4 regions of the Bradyrhizobium sp. SZCCHNR1098 genome follow, and region 3 is predicted to be linked to each of the others. Evidence: predicted binding sites of a transcription regulator. Region 3 holds the regulator's gene; each other region holds the start of a gene.
The links. The regulator PhoB, encoded in region 3, activates phosphate uptake and scavenging genes when phosphate is short. The targets are predictions, from matches to a motif close to TGTCATNNANCTGTCAT.
Positions count from the first base shown of each region.

Region 1: a site for PhoB is predicted at 1,857-1,873, ahead of ugpB (sn-glycerol-3-phosphate ABC transporter substrate-binding protein UgpB). Genes of this name have one in related genera too.
Region 2: a site for PhoB is predicted at 2,877-2,893, ahead of QX135_RS19290 (UDP-2,3-diacylglucosamine diphosphatase). Genes of this name have one in related genera too.
Region 4: a site for PhoB is predicted at 2,981-2,997, ahead of QX135_RS03065 (DUF2794 domain-containing protein). Genes of this name have one in related genera too.

Region 1 is NZ_JAUEXY010000001.1:381,773-389,697, reverse strand. It holds gene ugpA (sn-glycerol-3-phosphate ABC transporter permease UgpA) at 1-434, opposite strand, end outside; gene ugpB (sn-glycerol-3-phosphate ABC transporter substrate-binding protein UgpB) at 484-1,803, opposite strand; gene QX135_RS01730 (CaiB/BaiF CoA-transferase family protein) at 2,014-3,216, opposite strand; gene QX135_RS01725 (organic hydroperoxide resistance protein) at 3,368-3,793, opposite strand; gene QX135_RS01720 (MarR family transcriptional regulator) at 3,965-4,426, shown strand; gene QX135_RS01715 (GIY-YIG nuclease family protein) at 4,432-4,668, opposite strand; tRNA gene QX135_RS01710 (tRNA-Ala) at 5,044-5,119, opposite strand; gene QX135_RS01705 (TIGR02300 family protein) at 5,201-5,605, opposite strand; gene aroA (3-phosphoshikimate 1-carboxyvinyltransferase) at 5,757-7,094, shown strand; gene cmk ((d)CMP kinase) at 7,091-7,729, shown strand.
Region 2 is NZ_JAUEXY010000008.1:313,541-321,465, forward strand. It holds gene QX135_RS19280 (caspase family protein) at 1-993, shown strand, start outside; gene QX135_RS19285 (threonine/serine dehydratase) at 1,004-1,993, opposite strand; gene QX135_RS19290 (UDP-2,3-diacylglucosamine diphosphatase) at 2,041-2,853, opposite strand; gene pyk (pyruvate kinase) at 3,046-4,464, opposite strand; gene QX135_RS19300 (tartrate dehydrogenase) at 4,620-5,693, opposite strand; gene QX135_RS19305 (D-galactonate transporter) at 5,715-7,010, opposite strand; gene QX135_RS19310 (LysR family transcriptional regulator) at 7,140-7,925, shown strand, end outside.
Region 3 is NZ_JAUEXY010000011.1:199,388-207,312, reverse strand. It holds gene pstS (phosphate ABC transporter substrate-binding protein PstS) at 1-886, shown strand, start outside; gene pstC (phosphate ABC transporter permease subunit PstC) at 974-1,981, shown strand; gene pstA (phosphate ABC transporter permease PstA) at 1,985-2,866, shown strand; gene pstB (phosphate ABC transporter ATP-binding protein PstB) at 2,863-3,684, shown strand; gene phoU (phosphate signaling complex protein PhoU) at 3,715-4,431, shown strand; gene phoB (phosphate regulon transcriptional regulator PhoB) at 4,448-5,155, shown strand; gene QX135_RS23350 (trypsin-like serine protease) at 5,301-6,617, shown strand; gene QX135_RS23345 (HoxN/HupN/NixA family nickel/cobalt transporter) at 6,788-7,909, shown strand; gene QX135_RS23340 (HupU protein) at 7,925-7,925, shown strand, end outside.
Region 4 is NZ_JAUEXY010000001.1:661,545-669,469, reverse strand. It holds gene QX135_RS03080 (ABC transporter permease) at 1-824, shown strand, start outside; gene QX135_RS03075 (Bax inhibitor-1/YccA family protein) at 1,089-1,880, shown strand; gene QX135_RS03070 (GNAT family N-acetyltransferase) at 2,033-2,560, shown strand; gene QX135_RS03065 (DUF2794 domain-containing protein) at 2,604-2,969, opposite strand; gene QX135_RS03060 (DUF1223 domain-containing protein) at 3,394-4,176, opposite strand; gene acnA (aconitate hydratase AcnA) at 4,365-7,082, opposite strand; gene ccmA (heme ABC exporter ATP-binding protein CcmA) at 7,306-7,925, shown strand, end outside.

The DNA.
Region 1 (7,925 bases), on a different contig from region 3:
ATGCCCATCGCGCGCAGATAGCGCGAGATCACGCCGAGCGACGGGTGCAGCATGAAGATCCAGAGCACGCCCACCACCGGCGGCGCGACCGCGTAGGGCCAGATCAGCAGCGTCCGGTACAGCGTGACGCCGCGCAGCGGCTTGTCCGCCATGACCGCGAGCAGCAGCGCGACCGAGAGCGACGAGAGCGCGATGGCGAAGGAGAAGCCGAATGTGCGGAGAATGGCTTGAAAATAGTCCGGCTGACTGAGCAGGTCGGCGTAGTTCTCGAACCAGACGAAGCTCGTGGACAGGCCGAACGCGTCCTGCAGCAGGAACGACTGGATAACGGCCTGGATCGCGGGCCAATAGAAGAAAATCAGCACGATCGCGAGCTGGGGAGCGACCAGCACGAACGGCAGCAGTTTTGATTGGAAGATGGCGTTCTTCTGCATGGTCGGTCGGCGAGCCGGCAGGCCGCGGGTGGCCTGCCGGCTCTTGGCCTCACTTCACGGCCGTCTTTTCGAACTGGCGCAGCATCTGGTTGCCGCGCTCGACCGCGGCGTCCAGCGCCTGCTTGGCGGTCTTCTTGCCGGCCAGAGCCTGCTCGATCTCCTCCGACCAGACGTCACGCAGTTGCACCATGTTGCCAAGACGCAGGCCGCGGGAATTCTCCGTCGGCTCCTTGTTGGTCAATTCGAGCAGCGGCGTCTCCAGGTAGGGCTGATCCTTATAGAAGCCCTCGGCCTTGGCCTTCGCGTAGGCCGCCTTGGTGATCGGCAGATAGCCCGAGGCCTTGTGGATATAGACCTGACGATCGGTGTCCGAGAGGAAGGTCAGGAACTTCGCCACGCCCTTGTATTCGTCCGCGCTCTTGCCGCCCATCACCCAGAGCGAGGCGCCGCCGATGATCGAGTTCTGCGGTGCGCCCTTGGCGTCGGGATAATAGGGCATCGGCGCAGCGGTGAAGGCGAACTTGGCCTGCGCCTTGACGTTGCCGAAGAACGCCGACGAGGTCAGGTAGATCGGGCATTCGCCCGAGGTGAAGCGGCCCTCGCCGGTGTTGGTGCGGCCGGCATAGTCGTAGGTCTTGTCCTTCTGCAGCTCGACCAGGTTTTCGAGATGCTTCACCTGCAGCGGACCGTTGAACTCCAGCACGGTGTCGAAGCCGTCGAGACCGTTCGCCTTGCTGGCGAGCGGCACGTTGTGCCAGGCGGAGAGCTGCTCGAGATTGACCCAGGTGACCCACGAGCCGGAGAAGCCGCAGGTCGGATGGCCGGCCGCCTTCAGCTTCTTGGCGGTCTCGAACAGCTCGGGCCAGGTCTTCGGGATCTCGGCGTTGATCTTCTTCAGCTCGTCGAGATTGACCCACATGACGGTGGACGAGGAGTTGAAGGGGAAGGAGAGCATTTCGCCCTTCGAGGTCGAATAGTAGCCGGTGATGGCCGGCAGGTAGCTCTTGGGATCGAACTTCTCGCTGGCGTCCTGCATCAGCTTGTAGACCGGCTTCACGGCGCCGGTGGCGGCCATCATCGTGGCGGTGCCGACCTCAAACACCTGCATGATATGCGGCGCATTGCCGGCGCGGAAGGCGGCAATGCCGGCATTCATCGTGTCGGCGTAGTTGCCCTTGTAGGTCGGAACGACCTTGTAGTCGGTCTGCGAGGCGTTGAAATCGTTGGCGAGCTTGACGATGACGTCGTTGTTGGCGCCGGTCATCGCGTGCCACCACTGAATCTCCGTCACCGCATGTGCGGGTGCGGCGGCGCCAAGGACCAGCGTGGCTGCCGCAGCGGCGGCGGTCCAGAATTGTCGAAGTGACATTAAAAAATACCTCCCATGGAACGTCATCGGCGTCGCGGCCGTAGCAGCGCGAGATGACAGTTTTGTGAATGTATAACCGGTTGGATCGTCAGCGGAAAGCGCGTTCGTCGCGGCTTCGCGGCGGAATGCCGCGACTTGCGCGAGACGGCGCGGCGCCGGGGCGATGCCCCAGGCGACGCTAGCGTGGGGAGACGACAGGCTGATGGCGCTTCAGCGCTTGCGCTCGGCGCACACCGTGCCCTGGGACAGCAGGGCCTGGATCTCGTGCTCCGAATAGCCGAACTCGCTGAGCACCTCCTGCGCATGCTGGCTGAACTTCGGCGGCGTGGAGCGCAGGGTCGGCTTGGTGCGTTCGAGCCGGATCGGCGACGCGACGCCCTTGTACCAGTCCTTTTCGATGACATCGCCGCGGTAGATCGTGTGCGGATTGGTCAGCGCCTGGTCGATCTTCTGCACGGGTCCCGCCGGCAGGCCGACCGCGAGCAGCCGGTCGCACAGCGGCTCCGCCTCGAATTGGCTGAAGACGGCGGCGAGCTCGGCGCGCAGCGCCTCGCGATTGGCGACGCGATCCTTGTTGCGGGCGAAGCGCGGATCGGTGCCGAGCTCCGGCCGGCCGATTTCCTTGGCGAGCTTGCGGAAGGTGCCGTCATTGCCGACGCCGATGAAGATATCGTCCGTCTTGGTCGGGAAGATCGCGTAGGGAACGAGGTTCGGATGCTCGTTGCCGGTCAGCGACGGCGGCTTGCCGTGCATGAAGTAGTTTGCGGTATGCGGATGCATGATCGCGAGGCCGGTCTCATACAGCGTGACCTCGAGGAACTGGCCGAGCCCAGAGCGCTGCCGTTCCGACAGCGCCATCAGGATGCCGATCGCGGCATAGAGTCCGGTGGTGATGTCGACCAGCGGCACGCCGATCCGCATCGGTCCGCTCTGCGACGAGCCGGTCGCGGCGATCATGCCGGTCATCGCCTGGATGATCGCGTCATAGCCGGGATTGCCGCCGCGCGGACCGTCGGCGCCGAAGCCGCAGATGCGACAGTGCACCAGCTTCGGGAATTTCTCGCGCAGCGTGTCGCTGCCGATGCCCCACTTCTCCAAGGTGCCGGGCTTGAAGTTCTCGATCAGCACGTCGGCGGTCTCGAGCATCCGCATCAGCACGACGCGGCCACCCTCGGAAGCGAGATCGAGGCCGATCGAACGCTTGTTGCGGTTGATCCCGACGAAATAGGCAGCGTCTTCGTCGTGGAAGGGAGGGCCCCAGTCGCGGACCTCGTCGCCGGCCGGCGGTTCGACCTTGATCACGTCGGCGCCGTGATCGGCCAGGATCTGTGTGCAGTAGGGCCCGCCGAGCACGCGCGTCAGATCGATCACGCGCAGTCCGGCCATGGCGCCGGGAGCAAATTGGGGTGTCATCGGATGTCGCGAGGTTGGTTTCAGCTCGCGGCCATTAAGCATTGCTGCGGCGCTGGTGCAAACGCGGCTCGCCGAATGGCGCCGTCGCGAGAACGCGAGGCCTGCCCTGCGGCGGGCGCGGGAAAACGCTGCCGCAGGGCGGAATTCAGCCTCAGACGACGGTCAGCTTGACGTCGACATTTCCGCGCGTGGCGTTGGAATAGGGGCACACCTCGTGCGCCTTGGCGACCAGAGCCTCGGCGTCGGCCTTGGCGAGGCCGGGCAGCGACACCGCGAGCTCGACGGTGATGCCGAAGCCGCCTTCTGAACGCGGGCCGATGCCGACGGTCGAGGTCACCGACGTGTCGGCGGGAACCTTCGGGCCGCCCTGCGAGCCGACAAACTTCATCGCGCCGATGAAGCAGGCCGCATAGCCGGCCGCGAACAACTGCTCCGGATTGTTGCCGGCGCCACCGCCGCCGCCGAGCTCCTTCGGGGTGGAGAGCTTGACCTTGAGCGAGCCGTCGAGGGTTGCGGCTTCGCCGTCGCGGCCGCCGGTCGCCTTGGCGCTGGTCTTGTAGAGCACGTTCACGGACATGGGGTGTCTCCCGGGTTGGATGGACGAATTCAGTGGCACCATATTGCACACAATTGAATTGTGAACAATATAATTGTTCGGTAGAAAATTCGTGATCGGGGCGCCGGGCCCGTTGTCGACCCGAGGCGTGCGGGCTCAAGATGCCGATAGGATCGACCTGTGGTGACCTCGATGCGAAAGAAGTCCGCGGCAGACCTGCCGCTCCAGCTCGGCAACCAGCTCTGCTTCGCCGTCTATTCGACCGCCCATGCCTTCAACCGGGTCTACAAGCCTTTGCTCGACCGTCTCGGCCTCACCTATCCGCAATATCTGGTGATGCTGGTGCTGTGGGAGCGCGACGGCCTGTCGGTGAAGGAGATCGGCGAGCGGCTATTCCTGGATTCCGGCACGCTGACGCCGCTGCTGAAGCGGATGGAGGCGCTGCATTTCATCAGGCGGACACGATCGGCCGAGGACGAGCGTCAGGTGATCGTCACCCTCACCGCCCAGGGCGCGGGACTACGCGACAAGGCAAGGTCGATCGTGCCGCCCGCGATCCTGGATGCGACGGGCTGCTCGCTCGCGGAACTGGCCGACCTGCACGGCAAGCTGGTGCGCCTGCGGGAGCATTTGAATGCGGCGGTGGAGGGGTGAGGGCCCTAAAGGCGCTTCTTAGCGAAAGCGCGGCCTGAACCGGACTTGAGATATTTCTCAAAAGCAACTGCCTGCTTTACGTCGTTGAAGGCGACGTAGGTCTTGAGCCTCCATGGCCGAAATTTTGACGTATGCGGAACTTCACCGGCATTGTGCTTCGTGACTCGGGCCGGAACGTCGTCGGTGATTCCAGCGTAGAAGTGCTCACCATCCAAACTTTCGAGAATATAGACGAACTTCATGCCCGCGCGCGTCCATAATGCGGTTCAGGCCGGCATTTTGGTGAGCTTACACGTGGAGTCTAGCTACTTCTCGGAATTGCCCGCTAACGAGACGCGGTGGATCAATCAGGTCCGCCTTCGCCTTCCCGCCTCCGCCCAAGAGGGCTGCGGCATCCAGGCTACGGCGCGACAGCCTTCACTCGCTTCGCGCAATTGGCAGATTGGGGTGGCTTGGCGAGCCGAAGCTCGCGAACGTTGAAGGTCCGCCTTCGCCTTCCCGCCTCCGCCCAAGAGGGCTGCGGCGTCCAGGCTACGGCGCGACAGCCTTCACTCGCTTCGCGCAATTGGCAGATTGGGGTGGCTTGCCGAGCCGAAGCTCGCGAAGCGAGCGAAGGCTGGTGGAGCCAGGCGGGATCGAACCGCCGACCTCTTGCATGCCATGCAAGCGCTCTCCCAGCTGAGCTATGGCCCCTGAACCGAGCCGGCGGTCTGGGTGACCGCCGGGGAGCACCGTGAACCACAGTTCGCGGCTGATCTCAAGTGTCTTCGACGATTATTCTTCGTCGCCGCCGACATCGCCGATGATGTCGGTCACGTCCTCGTCGCCTTCTTCCTCGTCGGCGATGAAGGTGGAATCATCATCCTCGTCGTCGTCGAGGGTCTCGTCGATCTCGATGTCGTCCTCGGTCTCAGGCACGACGGCCTTGACCTTGCCGGTGTTCTCCTCGGCATCGGCCTCCTCGAGCGACACCAACTCCTCGGCCTCGGCGGGCTCGACCACGTCGGCCGCCGCAGCGGCACGCGCAGCCTCGCCGCGCATCGCCCGGGTCGGAGCCACGGGCGCGATCGGCACGACCTCGCCGGTGTAGGGCGAAATCACCGGGTTCTTGTTGAGGTCATAGAACTTTTTGCCCGTCGTCGGGCAAATGCGTTTGGTTCCGAGCTCGGATTTGGCCACGTGCAGGCGTCCTGGCAATGTCTGAAAAGCGGTGTCTCACTTGGCTAGTTGCCGCGCCGCTGTCAATAGCGCTGTCAACGGGAAAATCACCGCTCGTGACGGAGGGCGGGGGCTGTGATACCTGCCGCGTCCGAAACACGAGGATCCTGCCGTGAGCACGTCAATCGCCCCGACTCCCCTGGAATCACGCGCCTCCGGGCCCCTCTCGGGCACGATTCGCGTGCCCGGCGACAAGTCGATCTCTCACCGGGCGCTGATCCTGGGAGCATTGTCGGTCGGCGAGACCCGAATTTCCGGCCTGCTCGAGGGCGAAGACGTCCTCAACACCGCCCAATCGATGCGGGGCCTGGGTGCGAAGGTCGAACGCACCGGCGACTTCGCGTGGACCGTCCGTGGCGTGGGGGTCGGCGGCTTCGCCCAGCCGAGCGCGCCGCTCGATTTCGGCAACTCCGGCACCGGCTGCCGGCTGGTGATGGGCGCCGTCGCCGGCTGCCCGATCTCGGCCGTTTTCGACGGTGATGCCTCGCTGCGCAGCCGCCCGATGCGGCGCATCTTCGACCCGCTGGTGCTGATGGGCGCCAAGGTCACCGCTATCGCCGAGGGCGGCAAGCTGCCGTTGACCCTGCAGGGGGCCAGCAACCCGGTCCCGATCGAATACCGCACCCCCGTCGCCTCGGCCCAGATCAAGTCGGCCGTGCTGCTGGCCGGCCTCGCCGCGCCCGGCGTCACCACGGTGATCGAGCAGGAGGCGAGCCGCGACCATACCGAACTGATGCTGAAGCATTTCGGTGCCGAGATCGTGACCACGCCGGAAGGCGCCCACGGCCGCCGCATCGCGCTGACTGGCCAGCCGGAGCTAACAGGCGCGCCGGTAATCGTGCCGGCTGATCCGTCGTCGGCTGCGTTCCCGCTGGTCGCCGCGCTGATCGTCGACGGCTCGGATCTCGTGCTGTCGGACGTGATGACCAACCCGCTGCGGACCGGCCTGTTCACGACCTTGCGCGAGATGGGGGCCTCGATCGAGGAGGACGACGTCCGCGGCGATGCCGGCGAGCCGATGGCCCGCCTGCGCGTGCGCGCCTCCAAGCTGCGCGGCGTCGTGGTGCCGCCGGAGCGGGCGCCGTCGATGATCGACGAATATCTCGTGCTGGCGGTCGCCGCCGCCTATGCCGAGGGCACGACCGTGATGCGCGGCCTGCATGAGCTGCGCGTCAAGGAATCCGACCGGCTGGAGGCCACCGCGGCCATGCTGCGTGTCAACGGCGTCAAGGTCGAAATCACCGGCGACGATCTGATCGTCGAGGGCAGGGGCCATGTGCCGGGCGGCGGGCTGGTTGCGACCCACATGGACCACCGCATCGCGATGTCCGCGCTGGTCATGGGCCTCGCGTCCGACAAGCCGGTCACCGTCGACGATACCGCCTTCATCGCCACCAGCTTCCCCGATTTCATCCCGCTGATGTGCAAGGCGGGCGCGGATTTCGCATGATCATCGCCATCGATGGCCCGGCTGCCTCGGGCAAGGGCACCATGGCCAAGCGTCTCGCGGCGCATTACGGCCTCAGGCACCTGGATACGGGCGTGATCTACCGGGCCGTCGCGCATGCGCTACTGACCGCCGGCATCGATCTCAAGGACGAGACGCGGGCGGCGGACGTCGCCATGGCCCTGGATCCCTCGACCTTCGACAACCCGGCGCTCAGGTCGCACCAGGTCGGGTCCGCGGCCTCCGTGGTCTCGGCGTTGCCGAAAGTGCGCGAGGCGCTCGTGGCTTTCCAGCGTCAGTTCGCGAGCCAGCCGCCCGGCGCCGTGCTCGACGGCCGCGACATCGGAACCGTGATCTGCCCGGATGCCGAGGTGAAGATCTACGTCGTCGCCGATCCCCGCATCCGGGCGCATCGTCGCACCCTCGAGGCGCTTTCGCGTGGGGAACCGGCTGACGAGGCGGCCATTCTGGCCGACATCCTGGCGCGCGACGAGCGTGACCAGAACCGGGCCGTCGCGCCTTTGAAACAAGCCCCGGATGCTTACTTGCTTGACAACTCCCATTTGGATATAGAAGGCGGCGTCCGGGCCGCCATCGATATCGTCGAGGCCGTTCGAGCGGGCCGCCAGCGGGTTTGATTTCCGCCGGCGTCATTGGAGGAATGCCCGCTCCCGCCCTTGACCGTCGATAGCTCGATTGCGGTTCAATCGAGTCCGATCATCCGGACGCACTTCATACGTATCGCATGTGCAGGCACTGCCGGCCCGCGTCGTTTGCGCTTATCGCGCATCGCGCGGACGTCTGGGGATTTGTGGACCTCCAGGCACTGTCCAT
Region 2 (7,925 bases), on a different contig from region 3:
GCGTTCCTGAACCTGGCGCGGCAGCCGAACCTGCCGATCGAGCAATTGTTCAAGCGCATTCGCCTGCAGGTGAACCAGAGCACCGATGGTCGACAGACGCCGTGGGAAAGCTCGTCGTTGACCAGTGATTTCACCTTCTTCGGCGAATCCCTGGTTGCCGCAGCGCGCGCGCCGGTGAACGCGCCCGTGGTGCAGATGGCCGCCGACCTGCCGAGCCGTTCCGTGCGGCAGGCCTATGACTACGTGCTGTCGGAGAACCGTCCGCAATATTATCGCGAGTTCATCGCGATGTACCCACGCGATCCGCTCGCCGACCGCATCCGCGCACTGCTCGCCGGCCTCGTGCAGGCCGCGGCGTGGCACCAGGCCGTGCTGGCGAATTCGCCGGCCGCCTATCAGAGCTTCCGTGAATCCTATGCCGACAGCCCATATGCGCCGGTCGCGCTGCGGCTGCAGGGACAGCCTCGGCCCATCCCCGTGCTGCAACCGAGCCGTCTCATCATGCCACCGCAACTGGCACCGATCGCGCGGCCGTTCAATCCCGGCGCCCAGATCCAGAGCCATCCAGGCCTGCAACCGAAGCTGCCGGTCACCACCGTGCCGCCGCGCGGACCGATGCCGCCAACGGTGGTCACGAAAGGCAATGCCATCAACAACGCGGGTCCCAACAAGGTCGTCGATCCCAAGCCTATCGCTCAGACCAGGTTGCGCGACAGGATCATGCCGCCGGCAAATCCGCCTGTCGCCGCGAAGATCCAGCGCGACCCACTGAAGCGCAGTCCTGGGCGGCCATTCGACACCCGCGAGGTCCGGCGTCCCTTCCCCGGCAATTCCGGACCGTTCAAGCCGAACATCAACGCGTCGCATCCGTCGATGGCGCGTGGCCAAGGAGGGATGCAGGGCGGCCCGACGCGGGGCACGCCGCACGTCGCGCAGTCCGGACTGCGGATCGGCGGTGGGGGATCTGCAAAAGGCGGCCTCAGCTTTCACTGAGGCTAGATCGTCACGCAATCAGCCTGGCGTAGAGCTCAGCATCGACATTGCCGCCGGACAAAACGATCACCACCGTCTTGCCCGCCACATCCAGCCGGCCGGCCAGCAGTGCCGCCAGCCCGACCGAACCACCGGGCTCGACCACGAGCTTCAGCTCCCGGAAGGCAAAGCCGACCGCGCGGCCCACCTCCTCATCCGAGGCCTCGACCGCAGCCGACAGAAGTTGGCTGTTGATCGCGAAGGTGATCTCGCCCGGAATCGCCGCCATCAGCGCGTCGCAGATGGTGCGCCCCTTCGCATCATGGGCCTCGCGGTGGCCGGCCCGCAGCGAGCGCGCATGGTCATCAAAGCCCTTGGGCTCAGCCACGACCATCTGGGTGCTCGGAAAATGCGCCTTCACCGCGGTCGAGACGCCGGCAAGCAGACCACCGCCCGAAGCCGGGACGATCACCAGATCCGGCGACAGGCCCAGCGCCGCGAGGTCTTCGGCGATCTCGCGGCCGACGGTGCCCTGCCCTGCGATGACGTGGGGATCGTCATAGGGCGGCACTACCGTAGAGCCGCGCTTTGCAGCGATGCCGCGCGCGATCGCTTCGCGGTCCTCGCGATCGCGATCATAGAGCACGACCTCGGCACCGAACGCCTTGGTGCGCTCGCGCTTGGCCGCCGGCGCATCCGAGGGCATCACGATCGTGGCGTCCATGCCCAGCAATGTGGCGGCATGGGCGACGCCCTGCGCATGATTGCCGGAGGAGAAGGCGACGACGCCGTTGCCGCGCGCTGCCTGCGGGATCGACGCCAGTTTGTTGTAGGCGCCGCGGAACTTGAACGAGCCGGTCCGCTGCAGCACCTCCGGCTTCACGAAGACGTTCGCCTTGAACTGCTCGCTCAGCACGGGAGCCGGCAGCAGCGGAGTCCGCACGGCCACGGGCGCGAGGACGCGTGCTGCCGCATCGATGTCGGCGGCGGTCACGGGCAGGATCGGGGAATGAGCTGTCATACCCCTATTTTACCGCGCCCGATTGCCGAGAGGCAAGGGAGCCGGTGTCAGGCGGCGCGGGCGGCCAGTTGGGGAACCGGCGCGCGTTGCCGTAGCGGATCGGTCCAGGTGAGGATCTCGAAGCGGCCGTCCTCGTGCTCGACCAGCGCCGTGCAGCTCTCGACCCAGTCGCCGCAATTCATGTAGCGAATGTCGTCCTGATCGCGGATGACAGCGCAATGGATGTGGCCGCAGATCACGCCGTCAGCGCCATGCCTTCGCGCCTCGGAGGCCAGCGCCGTCTCGAACGCGCCGATGTAGTTCACCGCGTTCTTGACCTTCTGCTTGGCCCATTGCGACAGCGACCAATAGGGCACGCCGAACATGCGGCGGAAGAAGTTGACCAGCCGGTTCATCTGGATCGCGAAATCATAGGCCTTGTCGCCGAGATGGGCGAGCCAGCGCGCGTTCTGCACGACGAGATCGAAGATGTCGCCGTGAATGACCAGATAGCGTTTGCCGTCGGCGCCGGTGTGGACGATGTTCTCGACCACGTCGATGCCGCCGAAATGCGTGCCGTAATAACCGCGCAGGAACTCGTCGTGATTGCCGGGGACATAGACGATCTTGGCGCCCTTGCGCGCCTTGCGCAGCATCTTCTGCACCAGGTCGTTATGCGACTGCGGCCAATGCCAGCTCGATTTGAGCGCCCAGCCGTCGATGATGTCGCCGACCAGATAGATCGTATCTGCATCATGGTGGCGCAGGAAATCGACGAGGAGATTGGCCTGCGAGCCGCGGGCTCCGAGATGAACGTCCGAGATGAACAACGTCCGAAAGCGCCGAGCCGGGCTTTCTTCACCAGCAGTCTCAAGTCCCATGCGCGCCCACCTAACAGTCCCTGATGACACCGCGATGACGAAACGCCGCACCGGCAGAACCCATCCTGCCGGACCGCGACCGGACACCGCTCGTTCGACGACTCGCGACGTCCTTCGTCACTGCCCCGCGATACCAGCGGGGTGCGACAATCAGGCGACAGGCGGGCGGCGCGAACAGGGAAAATCAGCCTCCTATCTCGGCACGGTGACGACGCGCAGATTGTTGGTGGTGCCGGCCCGCGCGAACGGGATGCCGGCGACGACGACGAGCAGGTCGCCGGCTTCAGCGAACTCCTCCTGCACGGCGAAGAAGGTCGCGCGCTCGACCATCTCCTCGTAGCTCTGCACGTCCTGCGACAGCACGCTGTGCGCGCCCCACAGCAGGCACATGCGCCGCGAGGTGTCCTCGTTCGGCGTGATCGCCAGAATCGGCAGGCTCGGCCGCTTGCGCGCAACGCGCGAGGCCGAGGTTCCGCTCGACGTATAGGCCACGATCGCCCTGGCGTGGATCGCCGAGGCGAGATCGGCCGCCGCGGTTGCCACCGCATGCGGCGGCGTCTGCTCCTCGCCCGGCTGCGTCGCCTCGACGATCGAGCGATACATCTTGTGGCCTTCGGTGGCCTTGATGATGCTGTCCATCATCGCCACCGCCTCGCGCGGGTATTGGCCGCTGGCAGACTCCGCCGACAGCATCACCGCGTCGGCGCCGTCATAGATCGCAGTGGCGACGTCCGAGACCTCGGCGCGCGTCGGCGTCGGCGTCGCCACCATCGAATCCAGCATCTGCGTCGCGACGATCACCGGCTTCACGGCGAGCCGGCAGGCGCGCACCAGCTCCTTCTGCTTGCCCGGCACGTCCTCGTTGGGAATCTCGACGCCGAGATCGCCGCGCGCGACCATGATCGCGTCCGACAACTGGATGATGTCGTCGATCCGCTCCAGCGCCGCCGGCTTCTCGATCTTGGACATGATGCCGGCGCGGCCGTTGATGAGGCCCCTCGCCTCAAGCACGTCCGACGGCTTCTGCACGAACGACAGCGCCACCCAGTCGACGCCGAGCTCGAGCCCGAAGGCGAGATCGGAGCGGTCCTTGGCCGTCAGCGGCGACAGCTCCAGAATGGTGCCCGGCAGATTAACGCCCTTGTGATTGGAAATCGCGCCGCTGACGATCACCTTGGCCTCGATCCAGTCGTCGCCGAGGCCGGTGACGCGGACGCGGACGCGGCCGTCATCGATCAGAAGATCGTGACCGGGCGAGACCGCCGCAAAGATTTCCGGATGCGGCAACGGAATCGATGTCTTGTCGCCCTCGGTGCCGTTGAGGACAAATCGAATCGTCTCGCCGACTTCGACCTGGATCTTCTTGTCGCGCAGAGTGCCGACGCGAATCTTAGGACCCTGCAGATCCATCAAGATGCCGATCGGCCGCTGCACTTCCTTCTCGAGCGCGCGGATCGCGGCATGGACCTTGGCGTGATCGGCCTGGGTGCCGTGGCTGAAGTTGAGACGAAAGGTGTCCACACCGGCGAGGAACAGCGCTTTCAGCATCTCCGGAGAATTGCTCGCGGGACCGACAGTCGCAACGATCTTGGCTCGACGGTGACGACGCATGATGTGTCCTTTCTCCTTAAGCCGTGTCTCGCGTCTCTATGACACGCATGTGATTGGCATGCGCGGACGCAGCGGAAGCGCTGATATACGCCCCGCAGCGTCCATTGCAAGCGCGACACGGAACACGCCAGAATTGTGCAAGAGAACGGCACGCCTCAGGCGTTGGAGCCGTGGATCGCGTCGATGACGGCGTCGGTCACCTGCTTGGTCGTCGCCGTGCCGCCAACATCGGGGGTCAGGATGCCGGCTGCACAGACTTTCTCGACCGCAGCCATCAGCCGCGCGGCCGCGTCCGTCTCGCCGAGATGCTCGAGCATTTGCGCGCCGGTCCAGAACGTCGCGACCGGGTTGGCGATGCCCTTTCCGGTGATATCGAACGCCGAACCATGGATCGGCTCGAACATCGACGGGAAGCGCCGCTCCGGATCGATGTTGCCGGTCGGCGCCACGCCGAGGCTGCCGGCCAGCGCGCCGGCGAGATCGGACAGAATGTCGGCATGCAGATTGGTCGCCACGATGGTGTCGAGGCTCTTCGGCTGCAAGGTCATGCGCACGGTCATCGCATCGACCAGCATCTTGTCCCAGGTTACGTCGGGGAATTCGCGCGCCACTTCGGCGGCGATCTCGTCCCACATCACCATGCCGTGCCGCTGCGCATTCGACTTGGTGACGACGGTGAGGAACTTGCGCGGCCGCGACTGCGCCAGCTTGAACGCGTAGCGCATGATGCGGGTGACGCCGACGCGGGTGAAGACGGCGACCTCGGTGCCCACCTCCTCCGGCAGGCCGCGGTGCGCGCGGCCGCCCATGCCGGCATATTCGCCCTCGGAATTCTCGCGCACGATCACCCAGTCGAGATCGCCGACGCCGACATTGCGCAAGGGCGAGGCCACACCGGGCAGGATCTTGGTCGGCCGCACATTGGCGTACTGATCGAAGCCCTGGCAGATCGGCAGTCGTAACCCCCACAGCGTGATGTGGTCGGGCACGTCGGGAGCGCCGACCGCGCCGAAATAGATCGCGTCGAACTTCTTCAGCTCGGCGAGGCCGTCGGCCGGCATCATCACGCCGTGCTTCTTGTAGTAGTCCGAGCCCCAGTCGAAGGTCTTGACGTTGAAGCTGATGTCGCCCGAGCGCTTGGCGAGCGCCTCGAGCACACGGACACCTTCGGAGATGACCTCGGGGCCGATGCCGTCGGCGGGAATCGCGGCGATGGAATGGGTGCGCATGAAAGGGCTCCGTGTGATGGGTCAGGATTGCGTGGCCGCAGCGGCCTTTGCACGTTGAGAACGTGACAGCAACAGGGTCAGCACCGCCGATACCACCAGCAGCCCGGCGACGAAATAGAGCCCGCCGTTGAAGCTGCCGGTCTGGTCCTTGATCCAGCCGATCATCGCTGGACCGACGAAGCCGCCGAGATTGCCGATCGAGTTGATGGTCGCGATGCCCGCCGCGGCGGCCGAGCCGGACAGGAACATGGTGGGCATGCTCCACAGCGGCGGCTTCGAGGAGGAGATGCCGACATTGACGAGCGTGAGCGCGGCGAGCACGGCGGCGACACTGGTCGACAGCCCGGCCAGCCAGAGCCCGACGGCGGCGACGACGCAGGCCAGCACGACGTGCCAGGTGCGCTCGGCGGTGCGGTCGGAATGGCGCGCCCACAGGATCATGACGACCACGGCCACGGTCGGTGGCACCGCGTTGAGGAAGCCGACGGCGAACGACGACAGGCCGAACTGCTTGATGATCTGCGGCGCCCAGACGCCGAGCGTGTAGAGGCCGGCCGAGGTGCCGAAATAGACCAGCGCGAGCGCGAGCACGCGGATGTCGGCCAACCCGCGCCAGATGCTGTGGCTGGCGGTGGCGGCCTTGCTCGCCAGCTCGGCGTTCATCGTGCGCACCAGCCAGTCGCGCTCGTCGTCGGCGAGCCAGCGCGCCTGCTCCGGACGATCGGTCATGTAGGCGAGCACGACGAAGCCGAGTAGCACCGCTGGCAGCGCCTCGATCAGGAACAGCCACTGCCAGCCCTTGAAGCCGAGAATGCCGTCCATCTCCAGCAGCGCGCCGGAAACCGGCGATCCGAGCACGGTCGACAGGGGCGCTGCCGCCATGAACAGCGCGGTGACTGCGGCGCGCTGCCGTGCCGGGAACCAGTAAGACAGATAGAGGATGATGCCGGGAAAGAAGCCGGCCTCCGCCGCGCCGAGCAGGAAGCGCAGCACGTAGAAGCTCGTCGGCCCCTGCACGAACGCCATCGCGGCCGACACCAAGCCCCAGGTGATCATGACCCGGGCGATCCAGATCCTTGCGCCGAATCTGTCGAGGGCGAGGTTGGACGGCACTTCGAACAGGAAATAGCCCCAGAAGAAGATGCCGGCGCCGAACCCATAGGCCGAGGCTGACAGCCCGATGTCCTTGTTCATGGTCAGCGCTGCGAAGCCGACGTTGACACGGTCGATGAAGGCTACGAAGTAGAGCAGCATGATGAAGGGCACGATGCGCAACGTGATCCTGCGCAGCACGCGCATTTCCAGCTCTCCGGCCATCGTCACCTCCCTGTCCCGTCTTGTCGTTGATCTGACAAGCGTAGGCGGCGAACCAGGCCGGCTTCAATACTCGCATCATTATACAAAAAAATGATATAATTCGACCCATCGCCTCATCAGGACTCCGCCATGGAATTGCACCAGCTCCGCTGCTTCGTGGCCGCCGCCGAGGAACTGCATTTCGGCAAGGCGGCGCAGCGGCTGCAGATGCTGCCCTCGGCGCTCGGACGCCAGATCAAGCTGCTGGAGGAGGATCTCGCGACGCCGCTGTTCGCTCGCACCACGCGCGCGGTGTCGCTGACCGAGCACGGCACGACCTTGCTGCGCGACGCCCGGGCGATCCTGGCCCGCGTCGAGGCGGTCGAAACCGGCTTCCGCCGCCGTACCCGAAGCACGAAGGCGCAGCGGCTGCGCGTCGGCGCCATCGACAGCGCGGCCGCCGGGCTGCTGCCGCAATTGCTGCACGATTTTCGCGCGCAGCATCCCGGCATCGCGGTGCAGCTCACGGAGGAGAAGACAATCCGGCTGCTGCCGAAGATTCTCTCCGGCGCGCTCGACCTCGCCTTCGTCAGGCCGCCAGCGCGCACCGATGTCAGGCTCGAATTCCGCGCTTTGCTCAGCGAGAGCGCCGTCGTTGCGCTGCCGCAGCGGCACCGTCTGGCGTCGCGTGCCGCGGTCTCGCTCGCCGACATCGCCGACCAGCCGCTGATCGTCCCGGACCGCCGGTCGCGGCCGCACAGCCACGACCTCACCATGAAGCTGTTCGCGCAGGCCGGGCTATCGCCCGACGTGGCGCAGTTTGCCGATGAGAAGCAGACCATCGTGCATCTCGTCGCCGCGCGACTCGGCATTGCCATCGTGCCGCGCTGGACCTCGCGGCTCGCGGTCTCCGGCGTCCGCTTCGTGCCGCTGCGG
Region 3 (7,925 bases):
CTACAAGAAGGAGACCGGCAACGGTCTGAACTACCAGTCGATCGGTTCTGGCGGCGGCATCAAGCAGATCCAGGCCAAGACCGTGACCTTTGGCGCCACCGACGCGCCGCTCAAGGCCGAGCAGCTCGAGAAGGACGGCCTGGTGCAGTGGCCGATGGTGATGGGCGGCATCGTGCCGGTCGTCAACCTCGAGGGCGTGAAGCCGGGCGAGATGGTGCTGGACGGCGAGACGCTCGCCAACATCTATCTCGGCAAGATCACCAAGTGGGATGACGCCGCGATCAAGAAGCTCAACCCCAGCGTCAAGCTGCCGTCCGATGCGATCGCCGTGGTCCGCCGCTCCGACGGCTCGGGCACGACCTTCAACTTCACCTACTACCTCTCCGAGGTGAGCGCCGACTGGAAGAGCAAGATCGGCTTCAACACCGCCGTCGAGTGGCCGGTCGGTGTCGGCGCCAAGGGCAACGAGGGTGTGTCCGGCAACATCGGCCAGACCAAGAACTCGATCGGCTATGTCGAGTACGCCTATGCCAAGCAGAACAAGCTCACCTACACCGGCATGATGAACAAAGCCGGCAAGACCGTGCAGCCGACCGTCGAGGCCTTCCAGGCCGCGGCCGCGAATGCCGACTGGGCCAAGGCCCCCGGCTACTACGTGATCCTCGCCAACCAGCCCGGCGACAAGTCCTGGCCGATGACGGCGGCGACCTTCATCCTGATGCACAAGGAGCCGGCCGACAAGGCGGCGTCCGGCGAAGCCATCAAGTTCTTCAAGTGGTCGTTCGAGAAGGGCGGCAAGATGGCTGAGGAGCTCGACTACATCCCGATGCCCGACAGCGTCGTGAAGCTGATCGAGAAGACCTGGTCGGCCGACATCAAGAGCTGAGCTGGACGTATCGAAAATCCCCTCTCCCGGCCTCCGGGGGAGGGACGCTACCGGGGTTGCGGCGTGTCCAAGGAACAGGGGGCAGAATTGGCAGAGGTGGCGGTTCAGACCGAAGTCAGCGATATCGCGGCCGCTGCCGGACCCTATGACCGGGCACGCGCGCTCAACGCCTTCAAGCTCGGCGACGTGACCTTCTATTGGATCACGCGGCTGTCCGCGATCTCCGTCCTGTTGATCCTGGGCGGCATCATCCTGTCGCTCATCGTCGGCGCATGGCCGGCCATGAGAGAATATGGCTTCGAATTCCTGTGGACGCGGCGCTGGGCGCCGTCGGCCGATCCGCCGGTGCTCGGCGCGCTCGGCCCGATCTACGGCACCTTGGTCACGTCCTTCATTGCGATGCTGATCGCCATTCCGGTCGGTCTGGGCATTGCGATCTTCCTCACCGAGCTGTGCCCGCAATGGCTGCGCCGTCCGATCGGACTTGCCATCGAGCTGCTCGCCGGCATTCCCTCGATCATCTACGGCATGTGGGGCTTCTTCGTGCTGGGCCCGTTCCTGGCCTATACGTTCCAGCCGTTTATGATCAATCTCTGCGCCGGCATCCCCGTGCTGCAGGACATCTTCGCCGGTCCGCCGTCCTATCTCAGCCTGTTCAACGCCTCGCTGATCCTGGCGATCATGGTGCTGCCGTTCATCACCTCGATCTCGGTCGACGTGTTCAAGACCGTCCCGCCGGTGCTGAAGGAAGCCGCCTACGGGGTCGGCTGCACCACCTGGGAGGTCGTGCGCAGCGTCGTCATTCCCTACACCCGCGTCGGCGTCATCGGCGGCGTCATGCTGGCGCTGGGCCGTGCGCTCGGCGAAACGATGGCGGTGACCTTCATCATCGGCAACTCGTTCCGGATCTCATCCTCGATCTTCGCGCCGGGCACCACGATCTCGGCCGCGATCGCCTCCGAATTCCAGGAGAGCGACGGGCTGCACCAGTCGAGCCTGATCCTGCTCGGTCTGCTGCTGTTCGTGCTCACCTTCTTCGTGCTGGCGAGCGCGCGCCTGATGCTCATGCGGCTCGAAGCCAAGGCGGGAAAATAAGCCATGTCCAGCGCTGATACGCTTACACTCGATGCGCCGGTCAATCCGATCTATGCGCGCCGGCGCCGCAGGGACATCGTGATCCGCGGCCTCTGCGTCGCCGCCGCGATGTTCGGCGTCACCTGGCTGGCGCTGATCCTGTTCACGCTGTTCTATAACGGACTCGCCGGCCTCAGCCTGCAGGTTTTTGCCGCCGACACGCCGCCGCCCGGCTCCAGCGAAGGCGGCCTGCGCAACGCCATCGTCGGCTCCTTGATCATGACGATCATCGGCGTCGGCATCGGCGCGCCGCTCGGCCTGTTCGCCGGCACCTATCTCGCCGAATACGGCCGCAACGACCGCCTGACCTCGGTGATCCGCTTCATCAACGACATCCTGCTGTCGGCGCCCTCGATCATCATCGGCCTGTTCATCTACGGCGCGGTGGTGGTGCCGATGGGCGGCTTCTCCGCGCTTGCGGGCTCGCTGGCGCTGGCGGTCATCGTCATACCCGTGGTGCTGCGCACCACCGAGGACATGCTGCTGCTGGTGCCCAACCCGCTGCGCGAGGCGGCCTCGGCGCTCGGCCTGCCGCGCTCGCTGGTGATCCGCCGCATCGCCTATCGGGCGGCGCGGTCGGGCCTCATCACCGGCGTGCTGCTTGCCACCGCCCGCGTCGCCGGCGAGACCGCGCCTCTGCTATTCACCGCGCTGTCGAACCAGTTCTGGAGCCTCAACCTTTCCAAGACGATGGCGAACCTGCCCGTCACCATCAACAATTTCGTCCAGAGCCCTTATGCCTACTGGAAACAACTGGCCTGGAGCGGAGCCCTTCTCATCACTCTGGCCGTGCTCGCCCTGAACATCGGTGCACGCATTCTCGGCGCCGAGAGGAACACCAAATGACCGAACTGTCCGTCTCCGTCAGTCAGCCCAATCACGCTCTTCACGGCAAGGCGCTTCCGGATGCGCCGGCCAAGGTGACTGCGCGCAACCTCAACTTCTACTACGGCGACCATCACGCGCTGAAGAACATCAACCTGTCGCTGGGCACCAACCGCGTCACCGCGTTCATCGGCCCGTCCGGCTGCGGCAAGTCCACGCTGCTGCGCGTCTTCAACCGGATGTACGATCTCTATCCGGGCCAGCGGGCGACCGGGCAGCTGATGCTCGACAACACCAACATCCTCGATCCCAAGCTCGATCTGAATCTGCTGCGCGCCCGGGTCGGCATGGTGTTCCAGAAGCCGACGCCGTTCCCGATGACGATCTACGAGAACATCGCCTTCGGCATCCGCCTCTATGAGAAGATATCGAAGTCGGAGATGGACGACCGGGTCGAGAAGGCGCTGCGCGGCGGCGCGCTGTGGAACGAGGTCAAGGACAAGCTCAACGCCTCGGGCCTGTCGCTGTCAGGCGGCCAGCAGCAGCGCCTGTGCATCGCGCGCACGGTCGCGGTCCGTCCCGAGGTGATCCTGTTCGACGAGCCGTGCTCGGCGCTCGATCCGATCTCGACCGCCAAGGTCGAGGAGCTGATCCAGGAACTCGCCGAAAACTATACGATCGCCATCGTGACGCATAACATGCAGCAGGCGGCGCGCGTCTCCGACAAGACCGCCTTCATGTATCTCGGCGAACTGATCGAGTTCGACGACACCAGCAAGATCTTCACCTCGCCGAGCGATCGGCGGACCCAGGATTACATCACCGGCCGGTTCGGCTGACGCCGACGACATTGTCTTCAGGAGATCATCATGGCCAGTGAACATACCGCCAAGGCGTTCGACAGCGATCTGCAGGACCTCACCCGTCTGGTATCGGAGATGGGCGGCCTCGCGGAGCGGCTGATCGTCGATTCCGTCGATGCGCTGGTGCGGCGCGACATCGCGCTCGGCCAGAAGGTGGTCGCCACCGACGCCGAGGTCGACAAGCTGCAGCGCATCATCGAGGAGCGCGCCGTGCTCACGATCGCCCGTCGCCAGCCGATGGCGGTCGACCTGCGCGAGATCGTCGGCGCGATGCGCGTGGCGACCGATCTGGAGCGCATCGGCGACCTCGCCAAGAACATCGGCAAGCGCGTCGCGGCGCTGGAGAGCGACTTCCATCCGCTGAAGCTGATCCGCGGCCTCGAGCACATGACCGATCTGGTGCAGTCGCAGGTCAAGACGGTGCTGGACGCCTATGCTGCGCATGACCTGCCGGCGGCGATGACGGTGTGGAAGGGCGACGAGGAAGTCGACGCCATCTGCACCTCGCTGTTCCGCGAGCTCCTGACCTACATGATGGAGGATCCGCGCAACATCTCGTTCTGCATCCACCTGATGTTCTGCGCCAAGAACATCGAGCGCATCGGCGATCACGCGACCAACATCGCCGAGACTGTATTCTATATGATCGAAGGCCAGCAGATCATGGACAAGCGCCCGAAGGGCGACATGACGAGCTTCGCGACGACGATTCCCGGTAACTAAGAGAGACGGTTCAGACATGGGCGCCCGAATTCTGGTGGTGGAGGACGAGGAGGCGCTGACGACGCTGCTGCGCTACAACCTCGAGGCCGAAGGCTACGAGGTCGAGACCGTGGCGCGCGGCGACGAGGCCGACACGCGGCTGAAGGAGCGCGTTCCGGATCTCGTCGTGCTCGACTGGATGCTGCCGGGCCTCTCCGGCATCGAGCTGTGCCGCCGCCTGCGCGCGCGGACCGAGACCCGGCAACTGCCGATCATCATGCTGACGGCGCGCGGCGAGGAGAGCGAGCGCGTGCGCGGACTCGCCACTGGCGCCGACGACTACATCGTCAAGCCGTTCTCGGTGCCGGAGCTCCTGGCGCGCGTGAAAGGCCTGCTGCGGCGGGCGAGCCCGGAGCGGCTGGCAACCGTGCTGTCCTATGGCGACATCGAGCTCGACCGCGAGAAACGCCGCGTGGCGCGCTCGGGGCGGCCGATCGATCTCGGCCCGACCGAATACCGCCTGCTCGAATTCTTCCTCGAGCACCCCGGCCGCGTGTTCAGCCGCGAACAGCTGCTCGACAGCGTCTGGGGCCGCGACATCTACATCGACGAGCGCACCGTCGACGTCCATATCGGCCGCCTGCGCAAGCTGCTCAATCCCGGTCGCGAGCAGGACCCGATCCGCACCGTGCGCGGCGCCGGTTATGCGCTCGATGATCGCTTCGCCAAGAGCGAGCAGGTGTAAGGGCGATGGGCGTGAGGATGAAGAAGGTGTGAGGCGCGAGCGGGCCCGATTGAGGAGATCGCGGTCCGCTTTCCGCCACGCCGCCGCCGTCTTGATCGTGTCTGCTTCGTGGCCCGTCACGATGTTTCGGTCCCAGCGGACGCCCTTGATCAAGACCATCATCATATCTCTTGTCATGCTGCTCGGCAGCTTGGCGGGCGCCCCGGCCGCCGAGCTCGAAGACGCGGTCGCGGCGGCAGGCAACGGGCAGCATGCGGCGGCGATGCGACGGCTGCTGCCGCTGGCCGCCAAGGGCGATGCGCGGGCGCAGTTCGACGTCGGCTTCATGCACGCCTTCGGCTGGGGCGTGCCGCGTAATCCGAGCGAGGCGCTGGCCTGGTACCGCAAGGCCGCCGATCAGGGGCTCGCCGTCGCGCAACACTATCTCGGCATCGCCTACGTCAACGGCGAGGGTGTTGCCTCCAACTACGGCGAAGCCAGTCGCTGGTTCAGCCGCGCGGCGGCGCAGGGCTTCGCCCAGTCGCAATACATGCTCGGCCTGATGCTGCTCGACGGCCGTGGCGCAAAGCAGGACGTCGTGCAGGGCTATGCCTGGCTGGTGATGGCGGGCCGTAGCGGCGTGCGATCGGCCGGCCGCGACGTGCAGCGGGTCAGGTTGACCGAGCCGCAGCGCGTCCAGGCCCAGAGCGCCATTGCGTCCTGGCAGCCGAAACCGGAATCGGCGGATGCGGGCATTGCCACTCCGCGTCCGGAGCAACTGCTCGGGCTCGATCGCCACATCGGCGAGGTCGTCGATCCCACCTCCTGGCCGGCGTCGTCGATCGGCGTCGTCACCGTCGCGCAATACTCGAGCGGCGGCTGGTGCACCGGCACGCTGGTCGCGCCGCGCGTCGTGCTCACCGCCGCGCATTGCGTCTTCAACGGCGTGGCGCAGGTCAGCCCCGGCAACGTCCGCTTCCTGGCCGGCATGAACCGTGGCACGCCGGCGGCATCGTCGGTCGCCGACAAGCTGATCGTGGCGCCCGATTTCGTTCCGACCCGGCACGACAGATGGTCGCTCGACCGCTCGCCCGCCGATTGGGCGCTGATTGTGCTGAAGGACGCGCTGCCGTCGAAGCCGGTCGCGGTCAAGGCGCTGACCCGCGAGGAATTGCAGGCTGCGACGACGGCCGGCACCATCTCCGAGATCGGCTACGGCCAGGAGCGGCGCTATTCGCCGACCGGCCAGCGCAATTGCAGCGCCGGCATGACCGGGGATGCCCGGCTGCTGACAGTGCATTGCCTGGCCAATTTCGGCTATTCGGGCTCGCCGATCCTGGCCGAGGTCGGCGGGGAGCCGGCCGTGGTCGGCATCTTCTCGGCGTTCCACGAGGAGACCCGGCTGATGTTCGCCGCCCCCGCGAGCCGCTTCGAGGCGGTCGTGCGGCGCGAGATCGCGGCACAGAGTGCCTCGGCGCGGTGAGGGAAGGAGCGAGAGAGACGAGGTCCCGCCGCTGGTCATGATCTGTGCGTGACTGGATAGCGGGTTGCCAAGCGAGAGGGCGGTCCGGGAAGCGCCACCCAGGTTTTCCTGCAGCTTTCGCCTGCAGCGGGGCCTTACCGAACTGGCCTGGCTCTTGCTATAGTCCGAGTATGACGATTGTTCCAATTGATCATCCTCGGGCCGCGCGGCTGCTGTGGTGGCGGTCGCAGCCCGGCCGCAACGTTGCGCTCGTCGGCGGGCTGGTCGCGGCCAACGCGCTCGCCTGGGCCTGGGCATTCGCGCTCTACGCCGACCGGCCCGCCATCGTCGGCACCGCGATGCTGGCTTGGCTGCTCGGACTGCGCCATGCGGTCGATGCGGATCACATCGCGGCGATCGACAACGTCGTGCGGAAGCTGGTGCAGGACGGTAACCCTCCGCGCGCCGCCGGCCTCTATTTTGCGCTCGGCCATTCCAGCGTCGTCGTCATCGCCACCATCGTCGTGAGCCTCATCGCCGGCGCCGACCTCCTGGATGAAGAGAGTGCGATCAGGGCGATCGGCGGCGTCATCGGCACGTCGGTGTCGGCCGGCTTCCTGCTGCTTATCGCGTTGGCGAACCTCATTCTGTTCGTGAACCTCTGGCGCCGCGCCGCACAGCCGCAGTCCGAGATGGAAACAGCCGGAAACAGCGGACGGGGCATCCTCATCCGCCTGCTGCGCCCCGTGCTCCGCCTGGTGGGACGCGCCTGGCACATGTATCCGCTCGGCTTCCTGTTCGGTCTCGGCTTCGACACCGCGAGCGAGATCGGGCTTCTCAGCCTGTCGGCGACCGAGGCTGCGCGCGGCGCGAGCCTCGTCCATGTGCTGGTATTCCCGGCGCTGTTCGCGGCTGCGATGGCCACCGTCGACACCGCCGACAGCATGCTGATGGTCGGCGCCTATCGCTGGGCGCTGACCGATCCCGCACGCAAGCTGCGCTATAACCTCGTGATCACCGGCGCATCCGTTGCGATCGCGCTGGTGATCGGCAGCTTCGAGGCGTTCACGCTGTTGGCGCCGCGGCTTGGCCTGACGGGGGGATGGGCTGACGTCGCCACCGCGCTGGGCGACGGTGTCGCCAATCTCGGAATCGTCGCGATCGGCCTGTTCGGACTGGTCTGGGCGGTCGCCATGCTGCTCGGTCGCAGTCAGCGCGGTTCCGAGGCGACGCCCGGCGAAGCGCTTGCCAGCGTTCGTGCGGGGGCGCTAAACCCGCCGGCGATACGAAGCGGAACGCATAAGACGGGCTAGGAGCGGGGCCTCATGA
Region 4 (7,925 bases), on a different contig from region 3:
AATGGGTGCTGCAGAGCGACCGCGGCCTGACCTATACCGCCGAGATTCCCAAGGGATCCAAGGTCGTCGAGGGCGCGTGGTGGGGCGAGAACTACGGCGGCCCGCCGCTGGTTTCGATCGAGAAGCGGATCGCCGACGGTCTCGGCCTCAAGCTCGGCGACGACATCGTGGTCAACGTGCTCGGACGCGACATCACGGCGCGGATCGGCAACATGCGCACCATCGACTGGCAGGGGCTCGGCATCAATTTCGTGCTGGTGTTCTCCCCGAATGCCTTCAAGGGCGCGCCCCACACCCATGTCGCCACCCTGACCGAGGCGCGCTCCGATGCCGTCGAGGATGCGCGCGTCATCCGCAAGGTGGCCGACGCCTTCCCGATGGTGACCAGCGTGCGGGTCCGCGAGGTGATGGAGACGGTCGGCTCGGTCGTCTCCAACCTTGCGCTCGCCATCCGCGGCGCCAGCGCGGTGACGCTGATCTCGGCCATCCTGGTGCTGGGCGGCGCGCTGGCCGCCGGCCACCGCCACCGGGTCTACGATGCCGTGATCCTGAAGACGCTGGGCGCCACCAGGCTGCGGCTGCTCGGCGCCTACGCGCTGGAATATCTGATGATCGGCTTCGCCACCGCCGCCTTCGGCGTCGTCGCGGGGTCGGTCGCCGCGTGGCTGATCGTGACCCGGCTGATGACCTTGAGCTTCGCCTGGCAGGCGGGCAGCGCCGCGCTGGTCGTCCTGACCGCGCTGATCGTGACGGTCGGCCTCGGTCTGGCCGGCACCCTGCTTGCGCTCAACCAGAAGCCGGCGACGGTCCTTCGGAATCTCTAGCGGCTTGCGCGCTCATGCCGCACGGTTAACGCGATTTATACGGCTGGGACGCGCGCGGAGCGACATTCGGCCGCGCGTGGAAGCTTGCGGCGGATATGCTAGTTTCCCATCTAGGGAATGGGCTCAGAGACCTGCCAAAAGATGGCGATTTTGCCGATGACGCAAATTTAATATCTGTGGCAGTGGGTATGAGATAGGGTTTTTCGAGAACCGGCTAAAGGTCCTGCCAGGACCGGACTGCCGGGCAACCAACGGGAATCGACCATGTCGGACCTAGACCGCAATTATGCTTCACCCTTTGGCCGGGTGGCCGGGCGCGCCGATGCCGCGACCGTCGACGCCGGTCTGCGCGCCTACATGCTGCGCATCTACAATTACATGAGCATCGGCCTGGCCATCACCGGCCTCGCGGCGCTGGGCGTCTACATGGCGTCGGTGACCGGCGATCCGGCTGCTGGCGTATTCAAGTTCGGCAACGCGTACCTGACGCAGTTCGGCTACGCGATGTTCGTGAGCCCGCTGAAGTGGCTGTTCATCCTGGCCCCACTGGTCATGGTGTTCGCGATCTCGGCCGGCATCAACCGCCTGGCGCCGTCGACCGCGCAGATCCTGTTCTGGGTGTTCTCGGCCTTGATGGGCATCTCGCTGTCGTCGATCTTCCTGGTGTACACCCACACCTCGATCGTGCGGGTGTTCTTCATCACCGCGGCGACGTTCGGCGCGCTCAGCCTGTACGGCTACACGACCAAGCGTGACATGACGGGCATGGGCTCGTTCCTGTTCATGGGCCTGGTCGGCATCGTGCTGGCGAGCCTCGTGAACCTGTTCCTGGCGAGCTCGATGCTGCAGTTCATCGTCTCGGTGATCGGCGTGTTCGTGTTCGCCGGCCTGACCGCCTGGGACACGCAGCGTCTGAAGAACGAGTACATCTACGGCTACGCTTCCGCGGGCGGCGACATTGCCGAGCGCGCAGCGATCACCGGCGCCCTGTCGCTGTACCTGAACTTCATCAACCTGTTCACGCTGCTGCTGCAGCTGCTCGGACAGCGCGACTGAGCCAGCGGCTCACACGAGCGACCTTCGAAGCCCCGGCCTCACCGCCGGGGCTTTTCGTTTGCGCAAGCCAATTGCGACCGCGGCGCGGGCGCGACGGCAGCCATGCCGCGAGGCCGGATTGATCGCCGCGTCCGCTTTGGTATGTTTCCACCATGTCCGACATTGAGATCCGGCCCACCCGGGAGGCCGACCTTCCCACCATCACCGCCATCTACGGCCAGGCCGTCCGCGAGGGCACGGCCACCTTCGAGCTCGACCCTCCGGATCTGACGGAAATGACGCGCCGCTTCCGGGCGCTCACCGACGACGGCTTTCCCTATTTCGCCGCCCTGCTGGACGGAGAGGTGGTTGGCTATGCCTATGCGGGGCCTTACCGGCCTCGCCCGGCCTATCGCTTCACGGTGGAGAACTCGATCTATCTCGCCCCCGCCAGCCAGCGTCGTGGCATCGGAATGCGACTGATGCGGCGGCTGATCGACGCCTGTGAGGAGGGAGGCTTTCGCCAGATGATCGCCGTCATCGGCGACTCCGCCAATGCCGGCTCGGTCCGGCTGCATACCGCCTGCGGCTTCCAGATGATCGGCACCCACCCGAGCGTCGGCCTGAAATTCGGCCGCTGGCTCGATACTGTGATGATGCAGCGCCCGCTCGGGGCCGGGAGCAGCGACGTCCCGGCGTAAGCAACGCCAGTCGGAATGTCATGATCAGCCGGAGCGCGTGGGATCAGACCAGCGCCGGCTTCGGCGCGATCACCAGCAGCACGCGCTCGAGCTCATGACCGCGGCGCAGGATCAGGCCGGTGGCCGAGATCACGCTGTACATGCCCTGCTTGCGCGCCAGCCGCGGGTCCTTCTCGATGCGGTAGATCGGCACCTCGGACGCCCGGCGAAACACGGAGAAGACGGCCCGGTCACGCAGGAAGTCGATCGAATAGTCGCGCCACTCACCGTCGGCGACCATGCGGCCGTAGAGGTTGAGGATACGATTCAGCTCGAGGCGATCGAACGTCACCCGGTTGGGCGCTGCGGCCGCGTTGCGCGCCGCCGCGCGGTTCTCGCTGGGGTCGGCATCCTCCGGAGTGAGGTTCATGAGCGTCCTCCTGTCATCTGTGTGACATGATCGCGCCAACCGCCGGAGGCCGCAAGGGGCCGTTTTCATTGTTGAAGTTCGGCCGTGCATGCCAACCGCGCGAACTCCGCGAACACGCAAGCGTCACGGGATCGTTAGCAGAATCATAATCGCGCCGTCTTTCCGCCCACCGACCGCCCCCGACCTTAGGCATAAGATTCATGTGCGTTGGCCCGGTCCTTTCGGTTCCGGATTCCTCAGCCCCCAGCCCCCCGGGGTCGTCAGGATCGGGTCCATTCACAAGTAAGGCAAAGGGCCAACGCAAGTTGGTCCTTTTGCTTCTTTGGCGTGAGCTGCACGGAACATGTTATGGCGCGCCTCCGTCCTATGGACGTGACGCGCCTTACCGCAGGTCAAGGGAAACGAAGATCAGGACGACCGAAGATCAGCGCTCGGGAGCACGCGCCGTTGCTGAAGCCCGTCCGACCAATGGCAACTCGGAAAAGGCGGCCCCGAGCATCGCGCCGGGGCGGTCGCGACTGCCGTCCTGCACATAGACGACGGTGCCATCGACGCCCTCGCGGGCGATCTTCTCCAGCGGCACGCTCCATCTGACCGGCGAACCATTCCAGTCACCCAGCTTCTGAAGACCGCGAACGACGTTGTAATAGGTCAGATCACGGCCGCTGTTCTCGCCGCGGCCGACCGAGATCGGGACCACCCGCGAGATCGAGCAGACCCAGACCTCGCCGTGCTTGCGCGGCATCTGGTCGTTGGCCGCGGCCACGGAGACAGTGAGGTCCTGGCCGTCGACCGACAGCCTCACCGGCACCGACATCACGCTGCCACCCTGGACAGTCTCCTCGATGGCGCCTTCGATCGCCTCGCGGTCGCTGCCGATCACATGCACGGAGCCGTTGACCACCGCCTGCGGCGTATAGACTTCGCGATCGCCACGCGCCCTGGAATAGGCCCGCTGCCGGGCCGTGAAGCGGGAGTCGGCCAGCGTGTCCTTCCAGCCCAGGTAGTCCCAGTAGTCGATCGGCAGGGACAGCGCGATGACCGAGGGATCTCTGGCGAGCTCGCCGAGGATCTTGTCGGCCGGCGGGCAGGATGAACAGCCCTGGGACGTGAAGAGTTCGATCACCGCACGCGGATCGGACGCGGCCGGCCGGACGAAAGCGATGACCGCACAGACACTCAGCGCCGCGCGCGACCACCACGACATCTGTCCACTCATCGTCACTGTCCTGTCTGGAACATGGTCCGCTGCGCCCTGCCGCGTCAATGATCTGCGAAGCCGCCCTCGTAGTTAATAGATTGCAAACGAAAAGGAGGCGGCCTTTGTCATAGGCCGCCTCCTTCATCACCCGCTACTCACTTCAGAGTGAGCCAAACTGTCGCGTCGCGCTTTGGTTAAGCAGCAAGCTTGCGCAGCACGTAGTGCAGGATGCCGCCGTTGCGATAGTAGTCCAGCTCGTCCAGCGTATCGATCCGGCAGAGCAGCGGCACCTGCTGCGCCGCCCCGTCGGCCGACACGATCTCGGCGGTCAGGGTTTGACGCGGCTTCAGGTCGCCCTGCAGGCCCTTGATGGTGACCTTCTCGTCGCCCTTCAGGCCGAGCGAGGACCAGGACGTGCCTTCCTGGAAGGTGAGCGGGAGCACACCCATGCCGACCAGGTTCGAACGATGGATGCGCTCGAAGCTCTGGCAGATCACGGCGCGGACGCCGAGCAGCCGGGTACCTTTCGCAGCCCAGTCGCGCGACGAGCCGTTGCCGTATTCGGCGCCGGCGAACACCACCAGCGGCACGCCCTCTTCCTGGTACTTCATCGCGGCGTCGTAGATCGACATCTGCTCGCCGTCGGGCCAGTGCTTGGTCAGGCCGCCTTCCGGAATGTTGCCGTCGGCACCTTTGAGCATGAAGTTCTTGATGCGGATGTTGGCGAAGGTGCCGCGCATCATGATCTCGTGGTTGCCGCGGCGCGTGCCGTACTGGTTGAAGTCGGCCGGGCGGACCTGGTGCTCGCTGAGGAATTTACCGGCGGGCGAGGTCAGCTTGATCGAACCGGCCGGCGAGATGTGGTCGGTCGTGATCTTGTCGCCAAACAGCGCCAGCACGCGGGCCTCGACGATGTCCTTGATCGGCTCGGGCTCCTTCTTCATGCCGTCGAAATACGGCGGGTTCTGCACGTAGGTCGACGACATGTTCCAGCGATAGGTCTCGCTCTCGACCGTCTTGATCTTGCGCCAGTTGGTGTCGCCCTTGAACACGTCGGCGTAGCGCTTCTTGAAGATCGACGCCTTGACGAATTTCTTGACGAAGTCGTTGACCTCCTTGGTCGTCGGCCAGATGTCTTTCAGGTAGACCGGCTTCTTGTCCTTGCCGATGCCGATCGGCTCGACCGAAAGATCCTTGGTCACGGTGCCGGCCAGCGCGTAGGCCACGACCAGCGGCGGCGAGGCCAGGTAGTTGGCCTGCACGTCCGGCGAGACGCGGCCTTCGAAGTTGCGGTTGCCCGACAGCACGGCCGCCGCGACGACGCCGTTGTCGTTGATCGACTTCGAGATCTCCTCCGGCAGCGGACCTGAATTGCCGATGCAGGTGGTGCAGCCGAAACCGACCAGGTTGAAGCCGACCTTGTCGAGGTCCTTCTGCAGGCCGGAGTTAGCCAGGTACTCGGCGACCACCTGGCTGCCCGGGGCGAGCGAGGTCTTCACCCACGGCTTGGCCTTGAGGCCCTTGGCGGCGGCGTTGCGGGCCAAGAGGCCGGCGCCGATCAGCACGCTCGGGTTCGAGGTGTTGGTGCAGGAGGTGATGGCGGCGATGACGACATCGCCATGGCCGATGTCGAAGTCCTTGCCCTCAACGGTGAAGCGCTGCGCGGCATCGCTCTTCTTGTACTCGCCGGCCAGCGCGGTGGCGAAGCCCTCGGCCACCGCCGGCAGGGCGATGCGGCCCTCGGGACGCTTCGGACCAGCCATCGACGGCACGACGTCGGCGAGATCGAGGGTCAGTGTCTGCGTGAACACCGGGTCCGCCGACTTGGCGGTGCGGAACAGGCCCTGCGCCTTGGCATAGGCCTCGACCAGCGCGACGCGCGGGCCCTTGCGGCCCGAGGTCTTGAGATAGTCGATGGTGGCGGCGTCGACCGGGAAGAAGCCGCAGGTCGCGCCATACTCGGGGGCCATGTTGGCGATGGTCGACTTGTCGGCGACCGAGAGATGGTCGAGGCCGGGGCCGAAGAACTCGACGAACTTGCCGACCACGCCGAGCTTGCGCAGCATCTGGGTGACAGTCAGCACCAGGTCGGTCGCGGTCACACCTTCCTTCAACGCGCCGGTCAGCTTGAAGCCGACGACGTCGGGCAGCAGCATCGACAGCGGCTGGCCGAGCATGCAGGCCTCAGCCTCGATGCCGCCGACGCCCCAGCCGAGCACGGCCAGACCGTTGACCATCGTGGTGTGCGAATCGGTGCCGACCAGCGAATCCGGATAGGCGACCTCGAAGGTGCCCTTGGTGCGGCCGACGGTCATCTTCTCCTTCTTGGTCCAGACGGTCTGCGCCAGGTATTCGAGGTTGACCTGGTGGCAGATGCCGGTGCCGGGCGGCACGACGGAGAAGTTCGAGAACGCCTTCTGGCCCCACTTCAGGAATTCGTAGCGCTCCTGGTTCTGCTTGTACTCCTCGGCGACGTTCTTGCCGAACGCCTTGTTGTCACCGAAGTAGTTCACGATCACCGAGTGGTCGATGACGAGATCGACCGGCACCAGCGGGTTGATCTTCTCGGCATCGCCGCCGAGCTTCTGCATCGCGTTGCGCATCGCTGCGAGATCGACCACCGCAGGCACGCCGGTGAAATCCTGCATCAGCACGCGCGCCGGACGGAAGGCGATCTCGTGCTCCAGCGACTTCTTGCGCAGCCATTTCGACACCGCGACAATGTCGTCCTTGGTGACGGTGCGGCCGTCCTCGTTGCGCAGCAGATTCTCGAGCAGCACCTTCATCGAATAGGGCAGCTTGGAGATGTCCTTGAGACCGTTCTTCTCGGCTGTGGGCAAGCTGTAGTAAATGTAGCTCTTCGTTCCGACCTTGAGGGTCTTGCGACACTTGAAGCTGTCGAGCGAGGTCATGCGTGGAAATCCCAATTGATCTGTATACCCGGAGGGGGTATTTAAGAACCGTCAGCGCGAGGCGCCGGATGGCTTGCAGCGGGCGATTGTGTGCTGCATCAAGGTCGGGCTTATAGAAGCTTTCTAACTGCGCCGCCACAGCCACAAGCAAGCCGCGACGTGGCATCACCCACAAATTCTCACGCGCTAGCCATCAATTTCGTAAGGGCTGTCACGACGGGCCATGCAGCTTTCTCCAACACAGTCGCCGAAACTGTTCGGCCGCGACGTCAGATGCGTGCGCGGCGGCCGCGAGGTGTTCGCAGGACTTGCGTTCGAAGCGGTCGCAGGCGAGGCGCTGGCGGTGACCGGACACAATGGTGCGGGCAAGACATCACTGCTGCGGCTGATTGCCGGCCTACTGCTGCCGGCGGGCGGCTCCATCGCCATCGAGGGCGGCGAAGGCGAGTTGACGGTGCCCGAGCAGGCGCACTATCTCGGCCACCGCGACGCGCTGAAGCCGGCGCTCAGCGTCCGCGAAAATCTGACCTTCTGGGCCGAATTCCTCGGCGGCGGCGTCACGCGACCGATCCCCGACTGTTTGGCGGCGGTGGGCATCGCGCACGCCATCGACCTGCCCGCCGCCTATCTCTCCGCCGGCCAGCGCCGCCGCCTGTCGCTGGCGCGCCTGCTGGCGGTGCCGCGCCTGCTGTGGCTGCTGGACGAGCCGACCGCCGCGCTCGACATCGCCGGACAGGCGATGTTCGCCGGCCTGATGCGCGAGCATCTCGCTAGCGGCGGGCTGATCGTGGCCGCGACACATGGACCGCTCGGCATCGCCACGCGTGAGCTGCGGATCGGGGA